3 regions of the Arthrobacter sp. CJL-S3 genome follow, and region 2 is predicted to be linked to each of the others. Evidence: riboswitches for the same ligand, from Rfam matches in the RefSeq annotation. Region 2 holds a riboswitch; each other region holds the start of a gene.
What was found. A riboswitch is a leader RNA that binds a small molecule or an ion and turns the genes downstream of it on or off. The one in region 2 is predicted to bind S-adenosylmethionine.

Region 1 (7,698 bases), 1.6 Mb from region 2:
CATCGTCCGGCCGCAAACCGGCGGCCGGGACCTTTCATGCACAACCCCGCCGGGCAGGCAAATATTCCGCAAAAGTGCAAGACTAGAACCGGTTCTCCCGCATTGATTCCGCGGTTCGTCCATCCAGGAGGAAATTCATGTCGTTTGTCCGCTTTCTCGCCCGTCCCATGCTCGCCTCCAGTTTCGTCCTTGCAGGCATGGACAAGCTCAAGAACGCGGATGACACGGCCACGCAGCTGTCACCCCTGCTGCGCCGCGCGGCTGAATCCCTGCCGTTCCAGACCAACGAAAAGGTCCTGGCCCGCGTTATCGGCGGCACCCAGGTCGGAGCGGGCGTGCTCTTCGCGCTCGGCAAGTCTGCACGCCTCGCAGCGACCATCCTGGCCGTCATCTCCGCACTCAACGGCTACGTTGAATGGCGCAGCGCCGACATCACCTCCAAGGAGGGCCGCGAGGCCCGCCGCAAGCAGCTCCTCAAGAACGTCTCCCTGACCGGCGGCGTGCTGCTGGCTGCCGTCGACACGAACGGCCGGCCCAGCCTGGCCTGGCGCGCCGAGCACCTGGCCGCGGACGTCAAGAAGTCCACCGGCCACCTCGCCGCCGACGTGAAGAAGTCCACCGGCCACCTCGCCGCCGATGTCAAGAAGACCACCGGCAAGCAGCTGAAGAAGGCCGACAAGGCCGTGCGCAAAGCCGTAGACCACACCGTCGGGGCCTAAGACAGCAATGACAGGCACCACCCCCACCGCAGCTGCCACCCCCGCAGCCCATGCCGTTCCGGCAGCAGGCGCTCCGCTCTGGCGGGCGCCGTTCGCCGGACAGCCGCTTGACGCAACCGTCACCGTTCCGGGATCCAAGTCCCTGACCAACCGGTACCTCGTGCTGGCCGCACTCGCCGACGGACCCTCACGGTTGCGCGCGCCGCTGCATTCCCGGGACTCAGCGCTCATGATCGAGGCACTGCGGCAGCTCGGGGCCACCATCACGGAGGTTCCGGGGGACGGCGATTTCGGTCCCGACCTGGCCATCACGCCCATCGGCCTGGACGCCGCCGCGGCCCGGACCGGTATCGACTGCGGACTGGCCGGGACGGTCATGCGGTTCGTGCCGCCCGTCGCGGCCCTGCGCCGGGGCGTGACGCTGTTCGACGGCGACCCGCACGCGCGCAAGCGCCCGATGGGGCCGATCATCGAGGCCCTCACCGGGCTGGGCGTCGCCGTCACCGCGCCCGACGGCGGCCCCGCCACCTCACTGCCGTTCGCCGTCGACGGCACCGGCGAAGTGCGCGGCGGCCACCTCGTCATCGACGCCAGCGCTTCCTCGCAGTTTGTCTCCGCGCTGCTCCTGGCCGGAGCCCGCTTCACCGAGGGACTGCACCTCGAACATCGGAGCAGGGACCAGGCCGGGACGCCCGTCCCCAGCCTGGACCACATCAACATGACGGTCGCGGTGCTCCGCGGAGCCGGGGTGGCCGTGGATGACTCCCGCCCGAATCACTGGATTGTCTCCCCCGGGCCGATCCGAGCCTTTGACCTCAGGATTGAACAGGATCTCTCCAACGCGGGCCCCTTCCTCGCGGCGGCCCTGGCCACCCGCGGCACCGTCCGCATCCCCAACTGGCCGGCCGAGACCACCCAGGTCGGCGATCTGTGGCGCAGCATCCTCACCACGATGGGGGCCACGGTGACGTTCACGGACGGCACCCTGACCGTCACCGGCGGCCCGGAGATCAAGGGCGCGGACTTCGACGAAACCAGCGAACTCGCCCCCACGGTCGCCGCGCTCTGCGCCCTGGCCAGCGGCCCCTCGCGGCTGAGCGGCATCGCCCATCTCCGCGGGCACGAAACGGACCGGCTGGCCGCGCTCGTCACCGAAATCAACCGCCTGGGCGGCGACGCCGAGGAGACCTCCGACGGCCTCATCATCCGGCCCGCACCGCTGCACGGCGGTGTCGTCCACAGCTACGCCGACCACCGCATGGCCACGGCCGGAGCCATCCTGGGCCTGGCCGTTCCCGGCATCGAGGTCGAGGACATTGCGACCACCGCCAAGACCATGCCGGACTTCCCGCAGCTCTGGCAGTCCATGCTCGCCCAGGGCTCCGCCGGCAGCGCCGCCCCCGCAGCAGACGCAGCCCACGCCGAGAAGGGCACGTCCGGTGGCACGCAGCACTGACTCCTGGGACGAATCCGACGTGCGGATCCGCCCCAATAAGAAGGGCACCCGGCCGCGCACGAAGGACCGGCCCGCCTACGACGACGCAGTTACCGGGCGGATCATCACGGTGGACCGCGGACGCTACACGGCCGTCGTCGCCGAGGGCACCCCCGAGGAACGCAAGATCATCGCCGCCCGGGCCCGGGAACTGCGCCGCAACCCCGTCGTCGCCGGCGACTTTGTCTCCCTCGTCGGGGACGTCACCGGCGAACCGGACACCCTGGCGCGGCTGGTCAAGATCCAGGACCGCAGGACGCTGCTGCGGCGCAGCGCGGACGACACGGACCCGATCGAGCGCGCCGTCGTCGCCAATGCCGACACGCTGGTGATCGTGGTGGCGGCCGCCAATCCGGAGCCGCGGACCGGGTTCATCGACCGGGCGCTCGTGGCCGCGTATGACGCCGGGATCGAGCCCCTGCTGCTCGTCACGAAGGCCGACGTCAAGGATCCCGCGGAACTCCTCGCCAACTACCAACACCTTGCCTTCCCGGTGATCATCTCCAAGACGGCGGACTCCGCCGCCTCCGGCATCGATGCCCGCTCGGATGACGGGCTCTCCGCCCGGCTGGACAAGGACGCCGTCTCCCAGCTGCGCGCCCACCTCGACGGGAAGGTCACCGTCATGCTGGGCCACTCCGGCGTCGGCAAGTCCACCATGGTCAACGCCCTGACCGGCGCCGAGCGCGCCACCGGCGGCGTGAACGCCGTGACCGGGCGCGGCCGCCACACCTCCTCCTCCGCCGTGGCCCTCAAGGTCAACGACGCGCCGCCGGGCAGCTGGATCATCGACACCCCCGGCATCCGTTCCTTCGGCCTGGCCCATGTGGACCCCGACCGGATCCTGCGGTCCTTCCCCGACCTTGAGCCCGGCACGGACGACTGCGAGCGGGGCTGCAAGCACGATTCCAGCGCCGTCAACTGCGGCGTGGACGCCTGGGTGGCCGCGGGCCATGCCGGCGAATCGGGCCCCGCCAGGCTCGCCTCGCTCCGCCGCCTTCTGGGGACCGACCCGCGGATGGAAGCGCAGGACGTCAAGGAACTGGGCACCGTCTCCTAGCGGGCTGCGGCGCAGCCTACCGCCCCGCCGCCCGCTTTGGCGGTAGTTTGGAACCATGAGTCAACCCGCTTCGAGCTACAACGATGACCTGCGCCTTGCCCATGTACTGGCAGATTCCGTAGATTCCCAGACCATGAGCCGCTTCAAGGCGCTCGACCTTCGGGTGGAGACGAAGCCGGACCTGACGCCGGTGACCGACGCCGACAAGTCGGTCGAGGAAGCCATCCGCGGCCAGCTCTCCCGCTCCCGTCCCCGCGACGCCGTCCTCGGCGAGGAGTTCGGCAGCTCTGGCCACGGCTCCCGCCGCTGGATCATCGACCCGATTGACGGGACCAAGAACTTCGTCCGCGGTGTCCCCGTCTGGGCCACGCTGATCGCCCTCGTCGACGAGGGCGAGCCGGTCGTCGGCGTCGTCAGCGCTCCGGCGCTGGGCAAGCGCTGGTGGGCCGCCAAGGGCGCCGGAGCGTACATGGGCCGTTCCCTGGCGGCCGCCACCCGGCTGAAGGTCTCCAACGTCGCCAAGCTCTCGGACGCCTCCCTGTCCTATTCGAGCCTGGGCGGCTGGAAGCAGCGCGGCAACCTCGACGAGTTCCTGGGCCTCACCGAGGAGGTCTGGCGCACCCGCGCGTACGGGGACTTCTGGTCCTACTGCCTCGTGGCCGAAGGCGCCGTCGACATCGCCTGCGAGCCCGAATTGAACCTCTACGACATGGCCGCGCTGGTCCCGATCGTCACGGAGGCCGGCGGGCGCTTCACGTCCCTCGAAGGCGAAGACGGCCCGTTCGGCGGCAACGCCCTCGCCACCAACTCCATCCTGCACTCGGAGGTCCTCAAGCGCCTCAACCCGGGCCTGGACGACCTGCTCTAGCAGCCTGCCTCCAAGGATTCCCCAACCTCCCTGTAGGACTCTTTCCAAGACGGCGGCCTGACGGCCTGCCTCAAAGGTAGGGCATCTTTTGGGAGGAGAGCAGCCTTGTCTGACACGCTTCAAGCCGTGGTCCGCGGCACCGGCGGAAACGGCACGGTCCTGCTCGTGTTCGTGGCGAAGTACCGGGATCTGGACATCGGATCCGCCGCCGCTCTGCACGCCGCTTCCGCCGGGCTCGCGCCCCAGCTGGTCTCCGACCGTTCGACCATCACCGCGTCGGTGGTCTTGTCCACGTGCAACCGCTTCGAAATCTATTGCGAAGTTTCGTCCGCGACCGGCGTTGAGGCCGCCCGCGCAGAGGTCCTCGATTCGGTCCACCGCAGCTCCGGGCTGCCCACGGTCCTCCTGTCGGCCCTTTTCGAGGAACTCCGGGGTGCCACGGCTGTCGAACATCTATTCGCCGTTGCCGCCGGTTTGGATTCAGTTGTCGTGGGTGAGCGCGAAGTTGCCGGCCAGGTCCGGCGTGCGCTCGCCGACGCACAGGCCGCCGGAACCAGCAGCGGGCGATTGGCCAGGCTGTTCCAAGCCGCGTCCCGCACAGCGAAGGACGTGGGGGCCCGGACTGCTCTCAGCAGCGCGGGCAGATCCATCGCTGCTGTTGCCCTGGACCTTGCCGCCGCCGGAACAAGGCGGGCCGGGATCGCCGGGACGTCGGCCGTTCTCTTCGGTACCGGCGCCTACGCCGCGTGCGTGGCGGAGCTTCTCAGGCACCGAAATTGTTCCGAGATTTCTGTCTTCTCCCATTCCGGCCGTGCGGAGGCCTTCGTGGCGTCCAGGGGAGGTCGCGCCCTCTCCGCGCAGCAACTGCCGGCAGCCGTTGCCGGAGCCGACCTCGTCATTGGCTGCAGCGGTTCAGGTGCCCGCATCGGTGCTGCCGCCCTCGCCCGGTGGCGTGCGGACGGCGCCCGCCCCCTCGCCGTCATCGACCTGGCACCCAGCCATGATTTCGACCCACAGGTTATGGAGCTGCCAGGTGTGGACCTCATCACGCTGGAGTCGGTCCACATCGCTGCTCCCCCCGCGGACGCCGAGGCGCTGCGCCACGCCCGCGCCCTGGTCCGCCGGGCGGCACGCCAGTTCGAGGAACAGGATGCCGTCCGCGCCGTGGATCCGGCCGTCGTCGCCCTGCGCGAGCACCTCCATCAGGTCCTCCTCAGCGAAATGGAGCGCGTCAACAGGCAGCATGCCCGGGGCGCCTCGGCTGAAGACGTCAACCACGCCCTGCGGCACATGATCCGTCGCCTGCTCCATACCCCGACGGTCCGCGCCCGGGAGCTCGCCGCACTCGGACGTCAAGATGACTACACCGCTGCGCTGGATGCCCTGTTCGGCCTCAGGGTCCAGACCGGAAGCCTGAGCGCGGCTGCCGAGGACTCCTAGCGCGGATTGCTGCCGCCGGACCGTCGCGCCGGGTCGGTGGTTTGGCTGCCCGGCGGGCACCGGCGTAACAAACGGCTTCACATTAAGCCCGCGCCTTTCCGCCGGAACGGGGTATGACCTACGCTCGAAGCAGGTCACGAGTGCCAGCGCGAAACCCCGGTTTGCTGGCCGGCAACCCTCCATTCGCGGTGGGGTGCCCCGGGTGACGACCTGGCCGGTCCGGAACGGACCCGGCAAGCGCGGATCCCCGGCGTGTGGGGTCCTTTTCGAGCGAGGTCCCATGACGACTGCCACCATTCCCGCCACTCCTGAATTCCAGGCCGGCGCCACCGAGTCCCGTCCCGACGCGCGGTTCGCCGACGCCCGCCGGCCGCTGGCCGCCGTGACCGGCGCCGAGATCCAGGCACCGCTGATCCAGGGCGGCCACGTCCGCTACGCCAACCTGGACTACGGCGCCTCGGCCCCTGCCCTGTCCGTCGTCTCGGCCTACCTCAACGAGATCCTGCCGTTCTACGCCAGCGTCCACCGCGGCGCCGGCTACGCCTCGCAGATCAGCACCTCGGTCTACGAAAACGCCCGCACCATTGTCCGGGAGTTCGTGGGCGGCCGGCCGGACGATGCGGTGATCTTCACCCGGAACACCACCGATTCACTGAACCTGCTGGCCGGGTGCCTGCCCGCCGCCGGCGGCGTGCACACCGGCGAGGTGCTGTACCTCGACATCGAGCACCATGCCAACCTGCTGCCGTGGCAGCGCGTCCCGCACCGCAGCGTCATCGCCGCCCCCACCCTCGCCGCCACGCTGGAGCTGCTCCGCGCGGAGCTCGCCCACGGCGGCGTCAGCCTGCTCGCCGTGACCGGCGCCTCCAACGTCACCGGAGAGATCCTGCCGATCCGGGCCCTGGCCGCCCTGGCCCACGACTACGGCGCCAGGATCGTCGTCGACGCCGCCCAGCTGGCGCCGCACCGGCGGATCGACATCGCCGCGGACGACGTCGACTACCTCGCCTTCTCGGGGCACAAGCTCTACGCACCGTTCGGCGCCGGCGTCCTGGTCGGCCGCCCCGACTGGCTCGACGCCGGCACCCCGCACCTGGCCGGCGGCGGGGCCGTGCAGGACGCCCGGATTGACAGTGTCAGCTGGACCACCGGCCCCGCCAGGCATGAGGGCGGCTCGCCCAACGTCCTCGGCGCCGCCACCCTCGCCCGGGCCACCCAGGTGATCGCCGACCTGGACGTGGACCAGTGGCACGCGCACGAAAACGCGATCCGGTCCTTCCTCGTCGAGGGCCTCGCCCGGATCGACGGCGTGACGGTCCACCAGATCTTCTCGGACAGTGCTTCCTTCGACGCTCCGGCTGGCGCCGGGCCGGACACCGCCGCGGGGACAGGCACGATCGGCGTCGTCAACTTTTCGCTGGAAGGCTACGACGCGGGCCTCGTGGCGGCGTACCTGTCGGCCGAACACGGCATCGGCCTGCGGGACGGCCGCTTCTGCGCGCACCCCCTCCTCCGGCGGCTCGGGCTGCCCTCGGGCTCCCTGCGGGCCAGTTTCGGTCTGGGTTCCCGGCTGGAAGACGCCCAGCGGCTGCTCGCCGCCCTCCAGGAGCTGCGCCGGACCGGCCTCGGCTGGGACTACGTCGTGGACGCCGGACGCTGGGTGCCGTCCAACGACACCCGCACCTACCCGCACTGGGCCCCCAACACGCCCGGCACCGCCGGCGCGGCCCCCTGCACCCAGGACTGACGGCGCCGCTGCAGCCCCTACGGTCCCGCTGCGGTCCCGCAGCGGTCCCGCAGGGGGCCCGGTGGCGTCCCGGTGCGGAACCACCGCCCCCACGCGTGCGGTAAATTCGAAAGGTACCCATCCGGACCTGCCGAAGGAGAACGCTCGTGGCACGCGGCGGACCCAAACTGCATGAGGAACGCCGCCAGGAGCTGGGGCAGAGCTTCCAGGACGGCGGGGAACACTACGAACGTGTCCGCCCCGGGTATCCGGCCGAATCGGCTGACTGGCTGATCCCCCCGGGCGCGAGGGACGCCGCGGACCTCGGCGCCGGAACCGGGAAGTTCACGGCGCTATTGGTCGGGCGCGGCCTGCACACGGTCGCGGTGG
Region 2 (7,698 bases):
CACCAGCAGGGTGCGTGTGTCCGCGTGGGCCAGGACGCCGTCCTCGCCGAGGTAAACGGCGCGGGCGTGCTCGCCCTTGGGGAGCATCGAGAAGACGACGTCGGCGCCGTCGACCGCTTCGGCGATGCTTCCGGCGGGCTTGACGCCGCCGGCGACCGCGGCGGCAACGGCCTCGGCGTTCAGGTCGAACCCGCGGACGTCGTGGCCGGCCTTGACGAGGTTTACTGACATGGACCCGCCCATGTTCCCCAGTCCGATCCAAGCGATTACAGCCATGGCATAAGCTCCTTTGCTTTGCGTCGTGCACATGATCCGGCCAATCGCCGGACGTTCAGTGTCAAGCATCACACCCTGTTACAGTGCAATCAAGGGAAAAAACTACAGATGGTATGTGCATGGATGCACATACCTGAATCCAGAGGAGTTCTTGTGGACTTGCGGCGGCTTCCGAGTCCGGACGACCTGCTGATCCTGCTGACCGTGGCACGGCTGGGCAGGTTCAATGCGGTGGCGGAGACCCTCGGCACCACGCACACCACCATCTCCCGCCGGATCCTGGCACTGGACAAACAGCTCGGCGGGCGCACCCTGGAGCGGAGCCCGCACGGCTGGGAGCTGACGGACCTGGGCCAGGACGCCGTGGCGGCCGCCGAGGCCATCGAGGGCACGCTCGGTGCGCTCACGAACCGGATCGCGCACTCCGAGGACGTGCTCTCCGGACTGGTCCGGATCAGCACCCCGGACGGCTTCGGCGCCGAATTTGTCGCACCGGCGCTCGTCCGGCTGCAGCAGGGCCATCCGCAGCTCAACGTCGAAATGCTCAGCGCCACCCGCAAGGTCAGCCAGAACCGGTCCGGGGTGGATCTTGAGGTGGTGGTGGGCAACCTGGACGTCAGCAATGCGCAGACCATCTTCCTGTCCAACTACTTCCTCCGGCTCTACGCCAGCCCGCAGTACGCCCGCGAACACGGCCTGCCGGCGACGCTCGACGACGTCCGGCAGCACGGCTTCGTCTCCTATGTGGAGTCGGCGCTGCAGGTCGCCGAACTGGGCCACCGCTCCACCCAGCTTCCCGTGCCGCGCTCCAGCTTCCAGGCCACCAGCATCTTCGCCCAGCTGGAGGCTGTCCGGCGGGGCGCCGGGATCGGACTGCTGCCCAACTTCCTGGCGGTCGGCCACCCCGATTTCCTGCCGGTACTGCCGGACGACTTTCAGCGGCAGCTGCCGATCTGGGCGGTGGCCCGCGCGGAATCGCTGCGGTCGGCCCCGGTGCAGGCCGTGCTCGCAGCCGTCCGGACCGAAATTTCCGACCGCCAGGAGGTCCTGGCAGGCTGAGAGGTCCTGGCAGGCTGAGGCGTGCCAACGGCAACAGCCCGGCCCCCCCGTTGCGGGGACCGGGCTGTTGCTGATTTTCATAACTTTTCTAGCGGATACTTTGCCGTTACTTCTTGCTGGCAGCCAAGAGGTCCGCGGTGCCCTGGGCATCGGCGGCGTCGATGTCGTGCAGGGAGACGCCGCGGGTCTCCTTGAGGAAGAACACCGCCACCAGGGTGACCATGCAGGCGCCGAGCAGGTAGATGGCTACCGGGGTGGAGGACTTGAACTGGCCCAGCAGCGCCGCGGCGATGATCGGGGCCATCGAACCGGCCACGATCGAGGTGACCTGGTAGCCCAGGGAGACGCCGGAGTAGCGCATCCGGGTCGGGAACATCTCAGCCATGATGGCCGGCTGGCCGGCGTACATCAGGGCGTGGAAGAGGAGGCCGATCGTGATGGCTGCGAGGATGATGAGGTCGTTCTTGGTGTCCATCATCGGGAAGGCGAAGAAGCCCCAGGTGCCGCCGAGGATGGCGCCGGCCATGTAGACCGGCCTGCGGCCGAAGTGGTCCGACATGCGGCCGACCATCGGCACCACGGCGAAGTGGATTGCGTGCGCCACGAGCAGGAGCAGCAGGATCCGGGACGTGTCCGTCTGGACGATGACCTTCAGGTACGTGATGGAGAAGGTGACCACGAGGTAGTAGAGAATATTCTCCGCGAACCGCAGGCCCATGGCGGTGAAGACGCCGCGCGGGTAGCGACGGAACACTTCGGCGACGCCGTAGCCCTTGTTCTCGACGGCGACTTCCTTCTGTGCCTCCAGGAAGATCGGGGCATCCGTGACCTTGGTCCGGATGTAGTAGCCGACCAGGACGATCACGGCGGAGAGCCAGAAGGCCACGCGCCAGCCCCAGCTGAGGAAGTCGGCGGAGGACAGCGTGGAGGACAGCGTGAACAGCACGCCGGTGGCGAGCAGGTTGCCCAGCGGAACGGCGGACTGCGGCCACGAGGCCCAGAAGCCGCGGGACTTGCTCGGGCTGTGCTCGGCGACGAGGAGGACTGCGCCGCCCCATTCACCGCCGACGGCGAAGCCCTGGGCGAAGCGCAGGAACACGAGGAGGGCCGGGGCCCAGTACCCGATCTGCTGGAAGGTCGGGAGGCAGCCCATCAGGAAGGTGGAGACACCGACCAGGATGATGCTGAGCTGGAGCAGCTGCTTGCGGCCGAACTTGTCGCCGAAGTGGCCAAAGACGATGCCGCCGATCGGGCGGGCAACGAAACCAACGGCGTAGGTCAGGAAGGCGGCGATGATGCCGTCCAGTTCCGTGCCGGAGTTGGGGAAAAAGATCTTGCCGAACACAAGGGTGGCGGCCGAGGCGTAGAGGAAGAACTCATACCATTCGACAACGGTGCCGGCCATGGAGGCCGTTACTACCTTCTTCAGTCCGGACGACTTGACGTCTTCCTCTTCCGGGCGCCTGGCGGCGTTTTGTGTACTCATTTCGACTCCTTCGGTGTCTCCGTCGACACCCTATGGACCTCTGGGCAATGGACGCGGCGTGATTTGTGACACGCGGCATCATTCTCAATGAGTATGGGCGCTCCCGCCCTGAGCCTCAACGGCCATTAGTGCAGAGCGTATCTGCAAAATTGCACAGTTGGTCTCTTCTTCCCGCGCTTTCGTCCACGGATTCGCGCAGGAGATCGGCACGGCCGTCGTGCCGCGCAGAAAGACAGGCCGAAGGACCTAGCCGAAGAAGTGCCGCCGAAGCTGGCTGTTGAGCTGGCCGATCTCGGTCAGGAAACCGTCGTGCCCGATCGGCGCCTCGATGGTGTGGACGGCGACGTCGCCCGGCAGGGCAGCGGCGAGCGCGTGGGACTGGGCCGGGAAATACAGCCGGTCCGAGTCGACGGCCGCCAGCAGGAACTCCGCCGTGGCCGGAGCCAGGGCCTCGGCGAGGGCGCCGCGGCCCCGGCTGATGTCATGGCTCATGAGCGCTTCGGTGATGGCGATGTAACTGTTCGCATCGAAGCGGCGGACAAGTTTGTTGCCCTGGTGGTCGAGGTAGCTCTCCACCTGGTAACGGCCGCGCCCGGCGAGGGATCCGGCTTCCAGCGGCGCCTCGGCGTCCTGGGCGTTCCGGCCGAAGCGTCCGTCCAGCTCCGCGGCCGAGCGGTAGGTGATGTGCGCAATCCGCCGGGCCAGGGCCAGGCCCGCTTCCGGCTCCGGCCCTCCGTAGTAGTCCCCGCCGTTGAAGTGGGGGTCCTGCCGGATGGCGAGGGTCTGCGCCTGGGCGAAAGCAATCTGTTCGGCGGTGCTGCTGGCGCCGACCGAAATCACGGCGCAGCGCCGGACCCGGTCCGGGTAACTGACGGCCCATTCCAGCGCGCGCGCCCCGCCCAGGGAACCGCCGAGCACGGCGTACCAGCTCCGGATGCCCAGGGCGTCGGCGAGCCTGGCTTCGGCCTCGGTCGTGTCCCGCAGCGTGACGAGCGGGAACCGCGAGCCCCAGGGCTTTCCGTCGGGTGCCGGCGTCGAGGGTCCCGTGGAGCCGTAGCAGCCGCCGAGGATGTTGATCGAGACGACGAAGTACCTGTCCGTGTCCACCGGGGCACCGGGGCCGGCGAGCTGCTCCCACCACCCCGGCTCCTCGCTGGCGCCGCGCGTGACGTGGGTGTCCCCCGTCAGCGCGTGCTCGATCAGCACGGCATTGGAGCGGTCCGCGTTGAGGGTCCCCCAGGTCTCGTAGCCGAGGGTGACGTCCGGCAGCCGGGCACCGGACTCGAGCTCGAGGTCGCCGATCCGGAGATACCGGACGGTTCCGTCCGGGGCAGCCCCGTCCGGGACCATTCCGACCGGGACAACCCCGTCTGGCGCCGTGTCCCCCGGGGCATCCGGGTGGGAGGTCTTGCTTACAGGTACACCCTGGCGGGTGACGGCAATCGTCATGTGAGGACCTAACTTCGCGCTTGCCCGCCGTCAGCTGACCGGCAGGCCAGGTCTTCACCCGGGGCACCCCGCCGCAAAAGGAGGGTTGCCGGCCAGCAAGCCGGGGCTGTCGCTGGCACTCATGACCTGCACTGAGTCTACGAAATGCGGCGGCCCGGTGGCGAAGATTGTGACGAACTTATGACTCGCCGCGTTCTTTTCCGCGTTTATCCGGGCCCCGGCGCCCGGACGCCGGGGGCCGGACGCCGGGGGCCGGACGCCGGGGGCCGGGGGTGCTCAGGCGGTTTTGGCCGCGCGGAATCCGGCGTCGAGGTCGGCGAGGATGTCATCGATGTGCTCCAGGCCCACGGAGAGCCGGACGAGGCCGGGGTTTACCCCGGCGACGGTCTGCTGTTCCGGGGACAGCTGGCTGTGGGTGGTCGACGCCGGGTGGATGACCAGCGAGCGCACGTCGCCGATGTTGGCCACGTGCGAGTGCAGCTCGAGGGCGTCGACGAAGCGCTTGCCCGCCTCCGCTCCCCCGGCGATGTTGAAGGCGACGACGGCGCCGGTCCCCTTCGGGCCGTACTTGCGCCCGCGCTCGTACCAGGGGCTGGACGGCAGCCCCGCGTAGGCGACCGATTCGACGTCGTCCCGGGCCTCGAGCCATTCCGCCACCTTGCTGGCGTTGGCGACGTGCCGCTCCACGCGCAGGCTCAGGGTCTCGAGGCCCTGGGCGATGAGGAAGGCGTTGAACGGGGAGACTGCCGAGCCGAGGTCGCGCAGCAGCTGGACGCGCGCCTTGAGGATGTAGGAGAGGTTGGCGCCGAGGGCGCCGTCCTTGCCGAGGTCCCGGGCGTAGACCAGGCCGTTGTAGGTGGGATCCGGGGTGTTGAAGCCGGGGAAGCGCTCCGGGTCCCGGCCGAAGTCGAAGTTGCCGGAATCCACGATCACGCCCGCGATCGCGGTCCCGTGGCCGCCGAGGTACTTGGTGGCGGAGTGCACGACAATGTCCGCCCCCCATTCGATCGGCCGGATCAGGTACGGGGTGGAGAGCGTGTTGTCCACGATCAGCGGGACGCCGGCCTCGTGAGCCACCTGCGAGATGCCCTCGATGTCCAGCACGTCCTGGCGTGGGTTGGAGACCACTTCGCCGAAGAACAGCTTGGTGTTGGGCTGCACGGCGTCGCGCCACTGGGCCAGGTTGTCCGGGTCCTCGACGAACGTCACGGAGATGCCGAACTTCTTCAGGGTGTGCGCCAGCAGGTTGTATGTGCCGCCGTACAGGCTGGGGCTGGCCACCACGTGGTCGCCGGCCTCGGCGACGTTCAGGATCGCGAAGGTCTCAGCGGCCTGCCCGGAGCTCAGCAGCAGCGCAGCGAGTCCGCCCTCCAGGCTGGCCACCCGCTGTTCCACGGCATCCTGGGTGGGATTGCCGATCCGGGTGTAGATGGGGGCGAGTTCGGCGAGGGCGAAGCGGTTGGCGGCGCTTTCGGCACTGGGGAAGACAAACGACGTCGTCTGGTAGATCGGCAGCGACCGGGCGCCGGTGGCGCTGTCCGGCTCCTGGCCGGCGTGGATCTGGCGGGTTTCGAAGGACCAGGCACTGGACATCGGGACACTCCTTAGGGGACCGGGCACAGGCTGCACCGGAGCCCCTGGGCCCGGGTCAACACTGGAGCCGCGCTTGCCTTCCGGCGGGTGCCGGACGGCCAGGTCTTCACCCGGGGCACCCCACCGCGTGACGAGGGTTGCCGGCCAGCAAGCCGGGGCTGTAGTGCTGGCACTCATGACCTGAGCCCAGTCTAGGAACCGGTTCCGGGCTCTGGATAGCTTTGTGACGAAGATGAAGTTGCGCTCCAGGAGGGGTCCGGATGGCCCTTCCGTTCCGCCCGGTGATAGGGGATAGTGCCCCGCGGAGACCCCCCAAAAATGACATCCCACCACGGTTAGGAGAGCCTAAGCTGAGAGGGGCATCACAAAGTGTCAAGATGAGGGCATGCGCATGGATCACGTCTCTTACGCCTGTGAACAAGATGGCCTCGCTGCCACCACCGAACGAATTGCGTCTGCCCTCGGCGTCGAAGCCGTGAAGGGCGGAGTACATCCCAGATTCGGGACCCGCAACATGATCATCCCGCTAGCGGGACACAAATATGTCGAGGTCGTGGAGGTCCTGAACCACCCCGCCTCCGACAAGGCCCCCTTCGGCCAGGCCGTCCGTGCCCGGTCCGAAGCAGGCGGCGGCTGGATGGGCTGGTGCGTCGAAGTTGACGACCTCGCCCCGTTCGAGGAGCGGCTCGGCCGCGCCGCCGTCAACGGCAACCGCAAGTTCCCGGACGGCCGCGAACTGGTCTGGAAGCAGATCGGCATCCTGGGGCTCATCGCCGACCCCCAGGTCCCGTACATGCTCAAGTGGGAAGGCGATCCAGACCTCCACCCGTCGAAGGCCTACGAGAGCAACGTCAAGATGTCCGCCCTCACGATCGCCGGCTCGGCAGAGCGTGTCACCGAATGGCTCGGTGTCCCGGTCGAGAAGCCGCTGGAAGACGTGGCCGTGAACTGGCTCGCTCCCCGCGGGACACCCGGCATCCTCTCCGTTACGTTCGAGACGGCCTCCGGAGCCGTCACCATCTAACGCTTCACCGCCCCACACTTCGGCCGCCATCAGCGGGTGCCAATGACGTCACCCACCGATGGCGGCCGAAACTTTAACGCCCGCCCTTGGGCCGGGGCCCCGTTTCTAGGGCAAGGCAGGCTCAGCCGAGGCCGATGGACTTGCCGAAGAGGCTGAAGCCGACGAAGGCGACGACGTCCAGCACGGCGTGCGCGATCACCAGCGGCATCAGGCGCCGGGTTTTGGTGTAGACCAGCGCGAAGATGACGCCCATGATGGCGTTGCCAATGAACGGACCGAAGCCCTGGTAGAGGTGGTAGCTGCCGCGCAGCATCGAACTGGCAAAGATCGCCAGCGGCAGGCTCCAGCCGAGCTTGGGGAGCCGGTCCAGCAGGTAGCCCACGACGATCACTTCCTCCACGATCCCGTGCCGGATCGCGGAGAGGACCAGCACCGGCACGGTCCACCAGTAGGAATCCAGCGCGCTGGGGATGATCGCCGTCGTGATGCCCATCGCCCGGCCCGCGGCGTACAGGCCCAGGGACGGGATGCCGATCAGCGCCGCCAGGCCGAATCCCTGCAGCAGGTCCCTGCCGGGGCGCGCGAAATTGAGGCCGAGCTTCTGGAACGCCGTGGTGCCGCGGCTGCCGCCTCCGGACAGGCCGGATGTCCGGTGGTCAGTGAGGAAATAGAGCGCCAGGACCACCGGCACCAGGGCGAAGAGGATATCCAGCAGCTGGTAGGTCAGATCGAAGTACTCGCGGCTGCTTTGCGACCGGTTCAGGGTGGAGGTGCCCTCCGCCAGCGGCGCCCGCGTCATCTTGTCCAGCAA
Region 3 (7,698 bases), 1.7 Mb from region 2:
AGCTCCACGCGGTTGCCGTCCACCATCGGCAGCGAGCCCAGTGTCTTGTTCAGTTCCGCCGCAGAGGACACCCATTCCGGGCCCTCGTAGCCGCTTTCCAGCATCGCCAGATCGGAGGTGCCGGCGCGTACCCGGGTGTTCACGGCGTCCTGCTGCGCCCGGCGCTTGCGGGAGAGCCGGAAGTTGCCGAAGAGCAGGAAGAGGACCAGGCCCACGGCCGGGACGAAGAAGATGATCAGGAGCCAGGCCATGGCCGTGGTGGGGCGCCGGTTTCCGGGAATGATGCCCAGGGCCAGCACCCGGATGGCGAGGTCAACGATGGTGAGGATCAGGATCACCCAGGACGGGAGAGATTCCGCCAGGGAAAAAGGCCACAACACAGACGAACCCCTCAAGTTCCAGACCCGCGGAACAGTTCCGGAACGGGCAACCGTCAAATCCTATCCCGCAGCCTGCCGCACTAAGCTGAAGCCATGACTTCTCCTGCTGCCGCCCCCGCCCCTGTCCCGGTGCTGGTCTTCCTGGATCCGGCGTTCGACGGCGGCCGGCTGGCCGACGCCACGAAGCCGCAGCTGATGGCGACGGACCAGGGCGCCACCCGCGGCGACGGGGTCTTCGAGTCGCTGCTGGCCGTGGGCGGGCAGCCCCGCAAACTCCAGGCGCACCTGAACCGGCTGGCCGGGTCCGCCCGGCTGCTGGAGCTGGACATCCCGGCGGAGGACACCTGGCGCCGGGCCATCGCGACGGCGATCAGCGAATACCGGCGCCAGCACGTGCCGGGCGCCGAAACCGTCGGGGACGACGAACTTGTGGTCAAGCTCCTCGTGACCCGCGGCGTCGAAGGTGCGCCCGGGCCCACCTGCTGGGTCCAGGCTTCCGCCCCCGGCCCCGCCGGGAGGCGCCAGCGCGACACCGGGATCGACGTGATCCTGCTGGACCGCGGCTACGACAGCGACATCGGGGAACGGGCCCCGTGGCTGCTCCTTGGCGCCAAGACCCTGTCCTACGCCGTCAACATGGCCGCGCTGCGCTACGCGCATGCCCAGGGCGCGGACGACGTCATCTTCACCTCCGCGGACGGCCGGGTCCTGGAGGGACCGACGTCGACCGTGCTGCTCGCGCACCTGGAAACCACCGACGACGGCGCCGGCGGGGTCCGCACCGTCCGGCGGCTCATCACGCCCCAGCTCGACAGCGGGATCCTGCCCGGCACCTCGCAGGGCGCCTTGTTCACCGCGGCGAAGGCCGCCGGCTGGGAGCTGGGCTACGGCCCGCTGGAGCCCCGCGACCTGTACGACGCCGACGCCGTGTGGCTGATCTCCAGCATCCGGCTGCTGGCGCCCGTCAACCACATCGACGGCAAGGAAATCGGCACCCCGGAGCTGCGCCGGCAGCTCACCGCGGAGCTCAACGCGCTGTACGCCACGATCGAATGATCCGCCCCGCCCAAAAGGCGCCGCGGGGACACCTGGCGGCGGCCCTGGGCGCCGGAACGGGCCGTCGCTGACTGCGAGGATCCGCGTTGTGTGGAGGACCGTTACTTAACATGACGGCGGCGGCGGTGCGGGCCGGCGCCGCAGGTGTTACGTTTTTTGGTGAGTAATGAGAACCGGCGCCAAGCCCTGACTGGCCGGTCGGCAACCCTCCCTTTCGCGGCGGGGTGCCTCAGGTGAATACTCGGCATATCGACCATTCGAGCTGCAAGCGTGAAAGAAGGAGATCCGTCGTGCCTGACGCGTCCGCCCCCGCTGTCCCCGTAACAGCCCCCGCCCCGACCCGCGCTGTCCCCGGTGCCGCCGAGGAGAGACTGGCGTTCCGCCTGTTCACCGGCCCCGATGACCGCGCCTTCTGCGAGCGCGTCTCGGCCGCCCTCGCCGAGGGCTACGTGCTGCACGGCAGCCCGTCGGCCACGTTCAACGGCAGCACCGTCATCGTGGCGCAGGCCGTCGTGCTGCCGGCGGCGATCGCCAGCGCGGACGCCGCCATCGCCAATGCGGTGGATGACCTCGAGTTCGACGGCGAGGGCCACGCGTGAGTTACGCCGGGGACCTCAGCCCGCACGAGGCCTGGGCCAAGCTGGAGGACGGCGCCATCCTGGTGGACGTCCGCACCGAGGGTGAATGGGCCCACATCGGCATCCCGGACACCAAGCCGGCGGGCAGAACGCGTCATGACCCGCTCTTCATCCAGTGGAACCTGGCCGGCGGCATCCCCAATTCGCGCTTCATAGAAGAGCTGAAGCTGCAGCTGAAACAACAGGCCCCGGACGGCGGCGGCACCGAACTGGTTTTCCTGTGCCGTTCGGGCGCCCGGTCCATCGCCGCGGCGATCGCCGCAACGGAGGCCGGGTTCATCTCCTACAACGTCCTTGAGGGCTTCGAAGGCGAGCCGGACCGCTACGGCGAACGCACAGTCAACGGCTGGAAAAACCGCGGCCTGCCCACCAACCTTGGAAAGCACTAAGTGACCTTCAACCCTGACGCCACCGGCTGGAGCGCCGACACCCAGGCCGTCCGCGGCGGACTCGACCGCACCGGCTTCCAGGAAACGTCCGAACCGATCTTCCTGAACTCCGGCTTCGTCTACGAATCCGCGGCCGCCGCGGAACGCGCCTTCACCGGCGAGGACGAGCGCTTCGTCTATTCCCGCTACGGCAACCCCTCGGTGGCCACCTTCCAGGAACGGCTCCGGCTGCTCGAAGGCACCGAGGCCTGCTTCGCCACCGCCTCGGGCATGTCCGCGGTCTTCACTGCCCTCGGCGCCCTGCTGGCCGCCGGCGACCGGGTCGTCGCGGCCCGCTCGCTGTTCGGGTCCTGCTTCGTGATCCTCAACGAGATCCTGCCCCGCTGGGGCGTCGAGACGGTCTTCGTGGACGGCCCGGACCTGGAGCAGTGGCGGTCCGCGCTGTCCGAACCGACGACGGCGGTCTTCTTCGAGTCGCCGTCGAACCCGATGCAGGAAATCGTGGACATCGTCGCCGTCAGCGACCTGGCCCACGCCGCCGGGGCGACGGTCGTCGTCGACAACGTCTTTGCCACCCCCCTGCTGCAGCGCTGCGGGGAGCTCGGCGCGGACGTGGTCGTGTATTCGGGGACCAAGCACATCGACGGCCAGGGCCGGGTGCTCGGCGGCGCGATCCTGGGCACCAAGGAGTTCATCGAGGGCCCGGTCAAGCAGCTCATGCGCCACACCGGCCCGGCACTCTCCGCGTTCAACGCCTGGGTGCTGACCAAGGGGCTGGAGACCATGGCCCTGCGCGTGAACCACTCCTCCGCCTCCGCGCTGCGGCTGGCCGAATGGCTTGAGGAGCAGCCCGCCATCAGCTGGGTCAGGTACCCGCTCCTGCCGTCCCACCCGCAGTACGAGCTGGCCGCCCGGCAGATGAAGGCCGGCGGCACGGTGCTGACCTTCGAGCTTTCCCCGTCCGCCGGGCGTTCGGCGAAGGAGGCGGCGTTCGCGCTGCTCGATGCGCTGCGGATCATCGATATCTCAAACAACCTGGGCGATTCCAAGTCGCTCATCACCCACCCCTCCACCACAACGCACCGCGCCATGGGGCCCGAGGGCCGGGCGGCGATCGGGCTCAGCGACGGCGTCGTGCGCCTCTCCGTGGGTCTCGAGGACCTCGAGGACCTGACCCGCGACCTCGGCCAGGCGCTCAAGCAGGTGTAGGGCTGTTCCGGTCCGCCGTCAGGGCCGGCGGCGGACCCGGCCCAGGGAGGAGCCCTGGTCCGCAGGGTCCCCGGTGACGGTTCCCCCGGTGGTCACCTCGACGGCCCGGTCGACGACGGCGGCGAGCCCGCCGGCGTGGAACGGCGCCCGCTGCAGCTGCGATCCGGTGCCCTCCGCCAGGATCCGGCCGACGCCCGCCCGCACCAGGTCCAGCTCACCCTGCTCCTCCAGCACGGGGGCCACGAAGTCCACCAGCGCGTGGACCACCTCCGCGGCGGGGGCCGGGGTGAAGGTTCCGAAGTCGAGCAGCTGCCCTCCGAGGCCGCAGTTGCTGGCCTGCCAGGCGGCCATCCGCAGCAGCAGCGTCGGCACCGGGGCGGGATCGACGCCGTCGTTCCATTCCCGGGACGCCGACTCGACGAGCGCCCGCACCAGCACGGCGATCAGCGCCGCGTCCTCGGCGCGCAGGCAGACATCGGCGACCCGGATCTCCACGGTGGGATGCTGCCGGCACAGCCGCGCGTCGAAGTAGATCATCCCTTCGTCCATCAGGACGCCGCTTTCGATCAGCCGGGTCACCACCCGCCGGTAGACCGGCAGGCTGCCGAAGATCATCGTGGGACCGGACCCCGGCCAGCGGTTCCAGGCCTGCGTGCGGTAGCTTTCGAACCCGGTCTCCGCGCCGTTCCAGTAGGGGGAGTTCGCGCTGAGCGCGATCAGCACCGCGAGCTTGTCGCGGATCCGGTCCATCACGGCCACGCCTTCCTCCGGAGACTCCACGAAGGTATGGACGTGCAGCCCGCAGGTCAGCTGGTTCCGGACCGTGAGTCCGAAGCGCTGCTGCATGGTCAGATAGCGCTGATTCGGCGTCAAGTGCGTGGCGGAGCCTTGCGGCGAGGTGGCGAGGGCGGCGACGCGGCCGCCGTGCACCCGGGCGGCGCGGTCCGCGAGGGCCCGGCCCTCATTGAGCTGCCGGAGCAGTTCGGTGTAGTCCAGGCACGGCCGCGTCTGGGTTTCGATCTGTTCGAGTTTGAGTTCGTAACTGAAATCGGTGCCAACCCCGACGTCATGCAGCTTCGTCGGGTCAACGGGGCCCGCGTCCTGCTTCGGCGGGACCAGGCTGGGCAGCATGACATCGGCGAGGGCAAGCAGCATCCCCGTTTCCGGGTCAACTATCAGCAGTTCTTCCTCCACGCCGAAGGTGCGCATGTCTCTATTGTGCGTCAGGATCCGCCGAAACGCGCTACCTCAACGGGGGGTCACTCCGCGCCCATGCGGCGTCTCCCGATGGGCGCGGAGTGACCCGGCGTTGCCCGGATTAGTCCAGCGGATTCAGTCTTGGAAGTACTCGATTTTCGCGCCGATGGTGTTGAGCCGCTCGGCCAGATCCTCGTAGCCGCGCTCGATCACGTAGATGTTGCGCAGTTCCGAGACGCCGCGGGCGGCGAGCATGGCCAGCAGCAGGCAGGCCGCGGGGCGGAGGGCCGGCGGGCAGCCCACCTCGGCAGCGCGCCATTTGGTGGGTCCGTTGACGTAGATCCGGTGCGGGTCGAGCAGCTGCACCTGGGCGCCGAGTTTGTTCAGCTCGGTCAGGTAGATCGCCCGGTTGTCGTAGACCCAGTCGTGGATCATCGTCTGGCCTTGGGCGTTCGCGGCGATGACCGCGAAGAAGGGCAGGTTGTCGATGTTCAGCCCGGGGAAGGGCATGGGGTGGATCTTGTCCTCGGGGGCGCGCAGTTCCGAGGTCCGGGTGGTGACGTCCACCAGCCGGGTGCGCCCGTTCCGGGCCAGGTACTCGCCGGACACCTCCAGCCGCTGGCCCATCTGCTCCAGCGTCGCGAGTTCGATTTCCATGAACTCGATCGGGACGCGCCGGATGGTCACCTCCGAGTTCGTGACGATGCCCGCGGTGATCAGGCTCATCGCCTCGATCGGGTCCTCGGAGGGGAAGTATTCGATGTCGGCGTCAACGGCGGGGCGGCCGGTGATCTTCAGCGTGGTGGTCCCCACGCCCTCGATCCCGACGCCGAGCATCTGCAGGTAGAAGCAGAGATCCTGCACCATGTAGTTGGGGCTGGCATTGCGGATGACGGTGGTGCCGCTGCGGTGGGCGGCGGCCATGATGGCGTTTTCGGTGACGGTGTCGCCGCGTTCGCTGAGCACGAAGGAGCGGTCGAGCCCGTCCGACGGCGGCGCCTGCACGGCGTAGAAGCCGGCCGTGGCCTCGACGCTGAGGCCGAACTGGCGCAGCGCCTGCATATGCGGCTGCACGGTGCGGGTGCCGAGGTCGCAGCCGCCGGCGTAGGGCAGCCGGTACTCGCTGGATTCATCCAGGAGCGGGCCCAGCAGCATGATGACGCTGCGGGTCCGGCGGGCCGCCTCGACGTCCATCGAATCGAGGTCCAGCACGGCGGGGCGGCGGATCTGCAGGTCGTTGGCGTTGAGCCAGGTACATTCGACGCCGATGCTGGTCAGCACCTCGACGATCCGGTTGACCTCCTCGATCCGGGCGAGCCGCCGCAGGGTCGTGGTGCCGCGGTTGATCAGGCTGGCGCAGAGCAGGGCGACGCCGGCGTTCTTGCTGCTGTTCACGTCCACGGAGCCGGACAGGGTGCGGCCGCCCTCGACCCGGAGGTGCGTCATGGCCGGCCGACCCACCTTCACAATGCTCCGGCCGAAAATGGATTCGAGCCGCTGGATCATTTTCAGGCTCAGGTTCTGCTTGCCCTGTTCCATCCGGGCAATCGCGCTCTGGCTGGTTCCCAGCTCGGCGGCGAGCTGGCCCTGGGTCCAGCCCTTCTGGCCACGGGCGTCGCGGAGCAGGGCGCCAACTTCTTCAGCAGTCTCTTGAGTCATATCCGGAAAATATCACGAATGATCTAATAAACTCCTGAATTCCGCCCGGAATGCCGTTAATCTCACAGGAATACCCGCGCCGTGCGATAACCGCAGCTACTGCCGGGCGAGGAAGACCATGTTCCAGGTTCCCGCCGCCAGCGAGGCGGCGACGGCGGCCCCGGCAATCAGCACCCCGCCCAGCAGCACCCAGGCGTCCACGCCGCTGACCGTCGATTTCCGGGCCCAGGTCCGGTGCGCGCCGCCGAAACCCCGGGCCTCCATGGTGACCGCGAGCCGGGAGGCGCGGCGGACGGCCTGCACCAGCAGCCCGAAGCTCTGCCCCAGGGTGGCGCGGAGCCGCTGCAGCGGATTCCCGTGGGAGCCCACGCCGCGGGCCCGGCGGGCCATGCCGATGGTCTGCCATTCTTCGGCCATGAGTCCCACGAGCCGCATCGCGGCCAAAGTTCCGAGGACGAAACGGTGCGGCAGCTTCGCCTTCTGCGCGAGGGCGTCCGCCAGGTCCGTGGGGTCCGTGCAGCTCATCAGCAGCACCGCCGGCAGCGCGATGGCCAGGCCGCGGATCATGAACCCCACCCCGAGCTCGAGGGAGCCTTCGCTGATGGACCAGATCCTGGCGTCGAACAGGATACTCCCGCTGTCGGGGGCCAGGATCGTGGTGCTCCAGCCTCCCACTGCGGCGGCCAGGATCAGCGGCCAGCCGCGCTGCCAGAGCAGGGCGAGGGTCAGTCCGGCCAGCGGCAAAAGCGCCAGCTCGAACGCCAGGGCCACCGAGGCGGACACCCAGTCGATGGAGAGCGCCAGCACCATCGTGATGAGCATGACGGCGGTGAATTTCGCCAGCGGGTTGGCCCGGGTCAGCACGGCCTGGTTGCCGCGCAGCGTCAGTTCCTGCCTCATGGCGCGGCCACCTTCCCCTGTTGCCGGGGTCCCGGGTCCCGGTCCGGTTCCCGGTGTTCCGGGGCCCGGAGGCTCAGCTCGGTGCCGCCGAGGACCGCGCTGAATTCGGCATCGTGCGTCACGGACACGACGGCGGTGCCGTCGTCGAGCAGCTCGGAGAGGAAGGATGCCAGCTCGGCCCAGGTGTTGGCGTCCTGGCCGAAGGTGGGTTCGTCCAGGACGAGCACCCGGGGATGGGCGGCGAGGACGGTGGCCACCGACAGGCGCCGC

Region 1: linked by a shared signal. The riboswitch ahead of AC06G6_RS13255 (aminotransferase class V-fold PLP-dependent enzyme) and the one ahead of AC06G6_RS05990 (bifunctional o-acetylhomoserine/o-acetylserine sulfhydrylase) in region 2 are both predicted to bind S-adenosylmethionine.
Region 3: linked by a shared signal. The riboswitch ahead of AC06G6_RS18760 (DUF1737 domain-containing protein) and the one ahead of AC06G6_RS05990 (bifunctional o-acetylhomoserine/o-acetylserine sulfhydrylase) in region 2 are both predicted to bind S-adenosylmethionine.

The regions. Positions count from the first base shown of each region.
Region 1 is NZ_CM160046.1:2,905,758-2,913,455, forward strand. Features, by position in the region: gene AC06G6_RS13230 (DoxX family protein) at 138-719, shown strand; gene aroA (3-phosphoshikimate 1-carboxyvinyltransferase) at 727-2,175, shown strand; gene rsgA (ribosome small subunit-dependent GTPase A) at 2,159-3,274, shown strand; gene hisN (histidinol-phosphatase) at 3,330-4,142, shown strand; gene AC06G6_RS13250 (glutamyl-tRNA reductase) at 4,248-5,582, shown strand; SAM riboswitch class IV at 5,715-5,828, shown strand; gene AC06G6_RS13255 (aminotransferase class V-fold PLP-dependent enzyme) at 5,863-7,329, shown strand; gene AC06G6_RS13260 (class I SAM-dependent methyltransferase) at 7,476-7,698, shown strand, end outside.
Region 2 is NZ_CM160046.1:1,345,268-1,352,965, reverse strand. Features, by position in the region: gene mmsB (3-hydroxyisobutyrate dehydrogenase) at 1-276, opposite strand, end outside; gene AC06G6_RS06005 (LysR family transcriptional regulator) at 436-1,335, shown strand; gene AC06G6_RS06000 (MFS transporter) at 1,442-2,821, opposite strand; gene metX (homoserine O-acetyltransferase MetX) at 3,068-4,171, opposite strand; SAM riboswitch class IV at 4,282-4,397, opposite strand; gene AC06G6_RS05990 (bifunctional o-acetylhomoserine/o-acetylserine sulfhydrylase) at 4,547-5,863, opposite strand; SAM riboswitch class IV at 5,928-6,044, opposite strand; gene AC06G6_RS05985 (VOC family protein) at 6,249-6,887, shown strand; gene AC06G6_RS05980 (CPBP family intramembrane glutamic endopeptidase) at 7,009-7,698, opposite strand, start outside.
Region 3 is NZ_CM160046.1:4,081,347-4,089,044, forward strand. Features, by position in the region: gene cls (cardiolipin synthase) at 1-380, opposite strand, end outside; gene AC06G6_RS18755 (aminodeoxychorismate lyase) at 474-1,436, shown strand; SAM riboswitch class IV at 1,599-1,713, shown strand; gene AC06G6_RS18760 (DUF1737 domain-containing protein) at 1,808-2,035, shown strand; gene AC06G6_RS18765 (rhodanese-like domain-containing protein) at 2,032-2,463, shown strand; gene AC06G6_RS18770 (O-succinylhomoserine sulfhydrylase) at 2,464-3,672, shown strand; gene AC06G6_RS18775 (glutamate--cysteine ligase 2) at 3,691-4,881, opposite strand; gene AC06G6_RS18780 (UDP-N-acetylglucosamine 1-carboxyvinyltransferase) at 5,005-6,528, opposite strand; gene AC06G6_RS18785 (energy-coupling factor transporter transmembrane component T family protein) at 6,625-7,428, opposite strand; gene AC06G6_RS18790 (ABC transporter ATP-binding protein) at 7,425-7,698, opposite strand, start outside.